DNA from 2 places in the Bradyrhizobium sp. McL0616 genome. Region 1 is predicted to be linked to the other one. Evidence: riboswitches for the same ligand, from Rfam matches in the RefSeq annotation. Region 1 holds a riboswitch; the other holds the start of a gene.
What was found. A riboswitch is a leader RNA that binds a small molecule or an ion and turns the genes downstream of it on or off. The one in region 1 is predicted to bind cobalamin.

Region 1 (4,600 bases):
TATTCGCGCGCACGCGCGGTCGCGATGCGTTTGCCCTGCACGATCACCTGTGCGCCGACATCGGTTTCGGGTTTCAGCAGCACCGGGTTCATGTCGGTATGCGGCTCGACGCCGGCAGCGAGCGCCTGAAGCGCCTGGGCGCGGCCGATCTCGCCGCCGTCGACGGTCACGGCGGCATTGTTGGACATGTTCTGTGGCTTGAAGGGGAGCACGCGCAGGCCGCGACGCGTAAACGCGCGCGCAAGGCCGGCGACGATGAGCGACTTGCCCACGTCCGAGCCGGCTCCCTGGATCATCAATGCGCGCGCCATCCCTGAGCCCGATCAGAACTCGACGCCGGCTTGCGCCTTGATGCCGGAACGGAACGGATGCTTGACCAGCGTCATCTCGGTGACGAGGTCGGCGATTTCGATCAACTCGTCCTTGGCATTGCGCCCGGTGAGCACGACATGCGTCATCGGCGGCTTGTGCGTCGTCAGGAAGTCGACGACCTCGGCGATATCGAGATAATCGTAGCGCAGCGCGATGTTGATCTCGTCCAGCAGGACCATGCGCAGGCTGGAATCGAGAATCAGCTCCTTGGCTTTCTCCCAGCCGGCGCGAGCGGCGGCGATGTCGCGGGCGCGGTCCTGCGTCTCCCAGGTAAAGCCTTCGCCCATCGCGTGGAACTGGCAGAGCTCGCCGAAATGGCCGGTGAGCAGGCGCCGCTCGCCGGTATCCCAGGCGCCCTTGATGAACTGCACGACGGCGCAGGGGAAGCCATGGGCGACGCAGCGGACGATCATGCCGAACGCGGAGGAGGACTTGCCCTTGCCGGCGCCGGTGTGGACGATGATCAGGCCCTTTTCGCCGCTCTTGGTCGCCATGATCTTGTCGCGGGCGACCTTGATTTTCGCCATTTTCGCAGCATGGCGGGCGTCAGTTTCCTCTGCCGTTTGGGTATCCGGTTCAGGCGTCATCGGACGGGGTCCTTCGGCTTGACAAGAGGCGGCCGGCGGCAAATGGTGGGCCGACGTTGGTTCCTGTCCTATGACAGGCGAAGAGGGAATGCGATAGGGTCCGAATCGGCAAGATTTGGGTCCAAAATGCAGCCGCCCCCGCGACCGTGACCGGAGAGATGCCCGAAGCCACTGGCCCCCCAAAGGGATCGGGAAGGCGGGGATCGAAGGGCGAAAGCCCTGCTCCGCAAGCCGGGAGACCTGCCAGCGCGGACATTTTGGACCGGCGGACGGGGTGTTCCGCGACGGGGAAACGGGCCTTCGCAAGAACGGTCCGTGTGCCTCATCGCCTCCCGCGTTTTATCCTGGAAGAGGCGATGACCGTCACACTTCACGTCTGTATCACCTGCCGCGCCGGCGAGACGCTTGGCGAAGGCGAAACTGCGCCGGGCAAGCGCTTGCATGGCGCGATCCTCGATGCCGGCGTGCCCGACGGCGTCACTGTGGTTCCCGTCGAATGCCTGTCGGCCTGTAGCCAGGGCTGCTCTGTCGCGCTGAGCGCACCCGGGCGGTGGTCCTATGTCTATGGGCGCCTGTCGGAGGCCCATGCGGGCGACGTGATTGCGGGCGCTGCGGCCTATGCCGGCGCGCCCGACGGCATCGTGCCCTGGCGCAGCCGCCCTGAGATCTTCCGCAAGCAATCGCTTGCCCGCATTCCCCCCATTGCCGTTGTGCCAGAGGCCGCTGAATGAACTCGCTTGCAAAAGTCCCGGTCACAGTGGTCACAGGTTTTCTTGGTTCCGGCAAGACCACGCTGATTCAGCATCTGCTCGCGAACCCCAATGGCAAGAAGCTCGCGGTGCTCGTCAACGAGTTCGGCAGCGAGGGTGTCGATGGCGAGATCCTGAAGTCCTGCGCCGATGCCAATTGTCCGGAAGAGAACATCGTCGAGCTCGCCAATGGCTGCATCTGCTGCACCGTTGCGGACGATTTCATTCCGACCATGGAGAAGCTGCTGGCGCGGCCGGTGAGGCCCGATCACATCCTGATCGAGACCTCGGGCCTCGCGCTGCCAAAGCCGCTGCTCAAGGCGTTCGACTGGCCTGAGATTCGCTCGCGCATCACAGTCGACGGCGTGATCGCGCTCGCGGACGCCGAGGCTGTCGCTGCCGGTCGTTTCGCGCCGAACCCGGCCGCCGTGGAAGCACAGCGCGCGGCGGATGAAAATCTCGATCACGAGACGCCGTTATCGGAAGTGTTCGAGGACCAGATCGCGTGTGCCGACATCGTGCTCTTGACGAAGGCCGATCTTGCCGGCGCCGCGGGCATTGAAGCCGCCAAGGCTGTGATCACGGCAGAGATGACGCGCCGCGTGCCAATGCTGCCGATCACCGACGGTGCGATCGATGCGCGCTTGATTCTCGGTCTCGGCGCTGCCGCCGAGAACGATCTCGCCGCGCGTCCCTCGCATCATGACGGCGAGGAAGACCACGAGCATGACGACTTTGCTTCCGTCGTGATCGATCTTCCGGAGGTTTCTGACGTGGATGCGCTGGTCGCATCAGTCCAGCGCCTGGCGCGCGATCAGAATGTGTTGCGCGTCAAGGGTTATATCGCGGTGGCGGGCAAGCCGATGCGCCTGTTGCTGCAGGCCGTCGGCGAGCGCGTGCGGCACCAGTTCGACAAGCCCTGGGGCGCGGGCGCGCGACAATCGAAACTCGTTGTCATCGGCGAGCACGGCGACATCGACGAGGCCGCGATCAGGTCAGGACTTGGTATCTGATGCACGTCGTCTTCCGCGAGAGCCGCGGTCTCGAGGAGACTGCGACGCCAAGGGACATCGGCCAGGACCCGGCCGATCTCGTGGTGCTCTCGTACTCGGACTCCGATCTCGCCGCGTTCGCGGCCGGCTGGCGGCGTGGCCGCGACAGCCTGCCGTCGCTGCGGCTGGCGAACCTCGCGGAACTCCGTCATCCGCTCTCGGTCGACACTTACATCGAGCGCACGCTGTCGCAGGCGCGCGGCATTCTGGTCCGCCTGATCGGCGGCGAGTCATATTGGTCGTACGGGCTGGCGGCTTTGCAGCAACTCGCGAAGGCCCGAAACATCGTGCTGGCCGTGCTGCCGGCTGATGGCCGCGACGATGAGCGGCTGGACGCGTACTCGACCTTGCCGGTCTCGACACTGCGCCGGCTCAAGGTCCTTTGCGACACCGGCGGCCCGGTCGCAGCCCAAGCCGCGATCGCGCAACTTGCGCTGGCCTCGGGCCTCTATGCCGGTCCCATCGTCGGCGAGACGACCGTTCCGGAGATGGGTTTTTACGATCCTGCACGCGGCGTCATCGCAGCGTCGGCGGCCGATGAGGGGAAGCCGCGCGCGCTGGTGACGTTCTACCGCTCCTATCTCACCGCCGCGGACACCGGCCCTGTCGATGCGCTGATCGCGGCGCTGCGCGAAAAGGGTTTTGATGCGTATGGCGTGTTCGTCACCTCGCTGAAGGCGGCGGGCGTCGCGGATTGGCTGCGAACACATCTTGCGCAAAATCCTCCGGCTGCGATCGTGAACGCGACGGCGTTTTCGGCGGCCGGCGACGACGGCTCGACGCCGTTCGACGTTGCCGGTTGCCCGGTGTTCCAGGTCGCGCTCTCCACAGCGCGGCGTGAGGACTGGGTCGACTCGCTGCGCGGCCTGTCGCCCGGCGACCTCGCGATGCATGTGGTGCTGCCGGATGTCGACGGTCGTCTGTTCACCGGCGTGGTGAGCTTCAAATCGGCAGCGATGCGCGACCCCGACCTGCAATTCTCGCATCTTGCCCATCGCGCGGATGAAGAGCGCGTCAAGGCCGTCGCCGCGCGCGTCGCGGCCTGGCGGCGGCTCGCGGAGATGCCGGCGGCTGAGAAGCGAATGGCGATAGTGCTCTCGAATTACCCGGGACGCCCGCACCAGATCGCGCATGCGGTCGGTCTTGATGCGCTTGCGTCGGTCGAAGCCTTGCTGACCGACCTCCGCGACGTCGGCTTCGACGTCGCGCCGGTCCATGCACTTGGCGAGACGCTGCGTCAGCGGAATTTGACCTGGAGCGTTGCTGAGTACCACGCCGCGCTCTCGCGCCTTCCGCAATCATTGCAGGATGATCTGGCGCAAGCCTGGGGCGCGCCGGAGAACGATCCGGGCTGCCGCGATGGCGGGTTACACTTTGCCGCGATCCAATGCGGCCGGTCGATCATCGCGGTTCAGCCGGAGCGTGGCGACACGGCCACGCGCGACGGCGATTATCACGATCTCGCCCGCACGCCGCGCCATGCCTATGTCGCGTTCTATCTCTGGCTCCGCCAGCAGGGGATGGACGCCGTCGTGCACATGGGTGCGCATGGCACGCTGGAATGGCTGCCCGGAAAATCCGCCGCGCTGTCGCAAGCCTGCTGGCCTGAAGCTCTGATCGGCGATCTGCCCGTCATCTATCCCTTCATCGTCAACGATCCCGGCGAGGCCGCGCAGGCCAAGCGGCGCATCGGCGCTGTCACGATCGGTCATCTGCCGCCGCCGCTTGCTGCGTCCAGCGTGCCGGAAGGCCTGCGCCGGCTCGAACAGCTCCTCGACGAATATTCGACCGCCGACGGGCTCGATCCCGCCCGCCGCCAGCGCCTGATCGCCGCGATCCG
Region 2 (4,600 bases), 1.6 Mb from region 1:
GACACCGGATGCCCGGCATCGCGCCTCGATCCAACCGGAACCCTGGAGCAGCGTCAGGCCGCGGCCTTGGTCGCAATGGCCTGCCGCATATCCAGCGCCAGCTGGCGGTATTGCTCCGAAAGCTTCAGGTAAAGCTCGCGCTTCCTGCTGTCGGTAGCGAGCTTGGTGATCAACTCGCATTCGGCGGTGAGCGTCTCGAACCGTTCCAGCCTGTCCTCAAGTTCTGTCATTGGCGTGTCCCCATCAAACGCCTCAAGGACACCAAACCTAAGCCCGGGAAATAGGTCACGGCCAACATCGTTATGGACTACAATCTTATTTGTCCGGAAAGACACACTTGGTGAGCGCGTTGCGCCGCCAAGCGTTCCTGATATTGACGCGCTCCAAAGCAGATGCCAATTTCGTGATCGGTAGTGTCCGCGAGGACTCTTTCCAAGGGAATGCGGTGCGTCCGTCTCGGCGGGCAATTCCGCGGCTGCCCCCGCAACTGTAGGCGGATAGCCGACGACCAGCAAAACCACTGGAGCCCGCTTGGGGCTCTGGGAAGGTGGTCGAAGGCGATGACCCGCGAGCCAGGAAACCTGCTACCAGCCATGGTCACGCGCGAACGCATTGGGCGGGGTGCCTCAATGTCGGAAGAGTTAGCCGGTGCATCTGCCGCCTGGGGCGAAGGTAGATGGCTAAGGCAACCGCGGTGACGGTTTGTTGCGTCGCCGCAGAGCGTTGTTGTGCAAATTCATCATATCCGAGCTGGCTTTGCGCCGGCATTTTCGCGTGTTTTCCTCATCACTCTGCTTTCGTCGGCATCGCTGCCTTCCGCGGCATTCGCGCAAAGCGTGACGCAGGACAGGACCTCCCGGGAGATCAGCCCGGTGGTCGTCTCCCCGTCGAGCCCGAAGCGTGCTCCTGCTGTCAGCTCTGGCAATCAGCGATCCCGCACGGCACGCCGGGCCGCGGGCCGCAAGCCTACTGTCCGGGCCGTCGCGGCTCCGGCAACGCAGCCTCCGAGCGGCACGATACAGACGCCGCTGAACACGGCAGCGGTCACTGACGTCGGGTCCCGGCTCGGCATCACCGCGCGGGAGATGCCTGCGACCGTCGAGGTCATCGATCAGCAGACCATGCAGGACCGGGGCATCAGGACGACCACAGATGTCGCCAAGGCCGCGGTCGGCGTGACCGGCGGCGATGTGCCCGGCGCACCCGCCATCTTCTCGATGCGCGGCTTCAGCGGCGATCAGGTCGCAACGCTCTACAACGGCATCGCGATCGGGCCGTCGACCATGACCGGCCGGCCTATGGACGTGGCAGGCCTCCAGCAGGTGGAGATCATCAAGGGGCCGGACTCGCTGGTGGCGGGCCTCGGCGCGACCGGCGGCGCCGTCAACTACGTCACCAAGGCGCCGCACACGGGACCGATCGTCAACGAGGCCTTCACCTCCTACGACTCGTTCCACGGCTACCGCGCCGGCTACGGATCAGGCGGCAGCACGCTGATCGACGGCCTCGACTATCGTTTCGACATCAGCCATTCCAACGACAAGAGTTTTATCGAAGACACCTATTCGAAGCTCAGCAACGTCTCCGGCCAGTTGAACTACCGCATCAACGACAGCCTGAAGATCTGGGGCGCCGCCGAATACAAGCAGGACAGCGACCGCTTCTACTGGGGAACGCCGCTGGTGCCGGCGAACGCGCCAGGCATCGTGCCGACAAACGGCATCGTATCGGGCCAGTGGACGAATTATTACCTCAACGGCCACACCGGGACGCTCAATCCCGTCACCATCGACGCGCGCACACTGACCACTTCCTACAACGTGCTCGACAACCACAGCGGCGCCAGCGAGCTTTGGCTGCGCAGCGGCTTTCAGTGGGACATTAACAACAGCGTCTCGCTGAAGAGCCAGGTCTACGGCTACGATGCGCACCGACACTGGTTCAACAACGAGATCAACTCGTTCGACGATTCAGGTCCGAACAACGTCTATCGCGAGCGTCTGGCGCTGGACCACGCGCAGCGGCTCTACGGCAACATCACCGACCTCACCGTCAATTCCAATCTCGGCGGCATGGACAACCGCTTCGTTGCCACCGTGATGGCGAGCAGCTCGCAATTCAACGTCTCGCAGGACACGCTGTTCTTCAGCGACACGGTCGAGCTGGTCAATCCGGACCGCGGCCTCTACGGCCCGCGCAGCGACGAGAAGATCTACACCCACCTCGATACCGCCTCGTTGTCCTTCGAGGACCGGCTCAAGCTGACCTCGACCTTCGCGCTGATCGGCGGCATCCGGTTCGAGGACATCAAGCTGGACCGGACCCGCTTCAATCCCGACGGCACTCTGGAGTCGGGCAAGGGCTATCCCTTCTCGACGCCGTTCAATCCCATCACCGGCCGCATCGGCTACACCTGGGACATCGCCCCTGGCGTGATGCTGTACAGCCAGTATGCGACTGCGGCGGACCCGACGGTGGCCAACATCTTCATCCTTGCGCCGTCGGTGCCGCTGCTGCTGACGACGTCGCGGACCTACGAGACCGGCGTTAAGCTGCAATCGGGCGACAAGCGCGCGGAAGCCACGTTCTCGGCCTTCGACATCGAGCGGAAGAACGTCTACGTCCCCGAGAGCGGCATCGTCTTCAACGTCGCCGGCAAAATGGAGTCCAAGGGCATCGAGATCGCGGCGGCGATCAACCCGGTCGCCGGCGTGAAACTATGGGGCAACGTCGCTTTCGTGCAGTCGCACTTCATCGACTTCAGCTATCTCGACGGCAATGGCGGCTTCCAATCCTATTCGGGCAAGACGCCGCCGAACGTACCGAACTTCATCGCCAATGCCGGCGCATCCTACCGCTTCGACACCAGACTGCCAGTCGAGATCGGCGCCTCGATGCGGCATGTCGGCGACCGCTTCAACTTCCAGGACAATCTGGTCGTCATGAACGCCTACACGACCTTTGACGCGTTCGCGTTCGTCGACATCCCGAGGGCCTATTTCACGGGCGTCGACCAGACCCGGATCAGCTTTCGCGTGAGGAACCTGACCAACAAGCTCTACGCCGCCTGGGGCGACCCTGGATACACCGACCAGATCATCCTTGGCGCGCCGCGCAGCTATGAGGTGGCAGCTTCGTTCAAGTGGTGATGCCGCTGTTCGACTATTTGCTGTCCATCCGCCAAGCACCGTCCCAATCGGCAGCGGGCGGACTGGTCTCGAACTCCGCGATGCGGGCGAGCATCGTGCGCGAGGGGCCATCGCCCGGGATGCTCTCCAGCGCGGCGTTGAACGCCGTGCGTGCATCGTCGAAGCGGCGCGCGCGATAGGTGGCAAGGCCTTCGGAGTAATGCGTCCGCAACTTCTCCAGCGGCGCGGTCAGCGCGCCCGCCCGGCCCATCACCTCGAAGACGGGCTGCGGCATGCTCTGGCCGACCACTGCAAGCCGATCGATCTCGCGCAATTCGAGACGCGATCCAATCGCATCCGCCGTTGCCTGCGAAATCAGGATGCGGGTGCCGTAGGCCTTGTTGACGGCCTCTAGCCGCGAGGCAAGGTTCACGGCATCGCCCATCACGGTAAAGCTCATCATCAGCTCGGAGCCGATGCTGCCGGTCAAAACCTCGCCGGTGGCGATGCCGATGCGCAAATCGCACGGCGTCGGCATGGCGCGGATGCCGAGCAGGTCGGGCAATTGCTGCTGGAGCGCGGGCACCTGATCGGCCATGTCGATGGCGGCGAAGCAGGCGAGCAGCGCCGGCTCGTCCTCCTCGATGAAGGGCGGGCCCCAATAAGCCATGATGGCGTCGCCGATATATTTGTCGATGACGCCGCGGTTGCTCCTGATCGGAGCGGACATCACCGTGAAGTAGTGGTTCATCACCTTGACGAGGCCGCGCGGGGTCATGCCCTCGCTCATCGAGGTGAAGCCGCTCATGTCGGAGAACATGATGGTCATTACCCGGCGCTGGCCGTCGGTGGCGACCTCGGGCCGGTCGATCAGCCCCTGCGCCACCTTGGGATCGATATAGCGGCCAAAGGTCTCGCGGATGCGTTCGTTGTGCCGCAACTGCTCGATCATGCGGTTGAAGGCGCCGGCGAGCTCGCCAATCTCGTCCTGGGTCGAGACCGTGATGGTCTTGTCGAAGCGGCCTGCCTCGACCTCGCGGGTGCCGGCGAGCAGCAACCGCACCGGACGCGTGATGCCGCTGCTGACCAGCAAGGCAAAAGCAAATCCGACGATTGCTGCGAGCAAAGTCACGACACCCGAGATGATAATCGCCTGCCGCTGGCGGCTGATCACCGTCCCCGTGCTGGCGAAGACCTGCTTGAGCATGTCGGCGCGGATCGCATCCATCTTCTGGTTGAATTGGTCACGAATGCCGTCGAGATGTTCCAGAGTGCCGCGCGCCTCCGTCATCTGCTTGGCATCGACCTGCTGGAGCAGTTTTGCGTGGTCCTCATTCGCATCGTGCCGCAATTCGGTGAGAGTGGTTTCGATCCGCGTCTCGATCCGCGCCAGCGCAGCATTGTCGGACGGCGTCCTGGTATCGTCGATAATGGCATTGATGAGCGTGCGCGCGCTCTCGGCCTCCTCGTCG

Region 2: linked by a shared signal. The riboswitch ahead of ACPPVR_RS20920 (TonB-dependent receptor) and the one ahead of ACPPVR_RS28665 (DUF1636 family protein) in region 1 are both predicted to bind cobalamin.

What each region holds. Positions count from the first base shown of each region.
Region 1 covers NZ_CP188255.1:5,899,646-5,904,245, reverse strand. The annotation lists gene ACPPVR_RS28675 (cobyric acid synthase) at 1-311, opposite strand, end outside; gene cobO (cob(I)yrinic acid a,c-diamide adenosyltransferase) at 324-959, opposite strand; cobalamin riboswitch at 1,000-1,221, shown strand; gene ACPPVR_RS28665 (DUF1636 family protein) at 1,316-1,690, shown strand; gene cobW (cobalamin biosynthesis protein CobW) at 1,687-2,721, shown strand; gene cobN (cobaltochelatase subunit CobN) at 2,721-4,600, shown strand, end outside.
Region 2 covers NZ_CP188255.1:4,310,163-4,314,762, reverse strand. The annotation lists gene ACPPVR_RS20925 (hypothetical protein) at 54-230, opposite strand; cobalamin riboswitch at 395-603, shown strand; gene ACPPVR_RS20920 (TonB-dependent receptor) at 1,086-3,149, shown strand; gene ACPPVR_RS20915 (adenylate/guanylate cyclase domain-containing protein) at 3,163-4,600, opposite strand, start outside.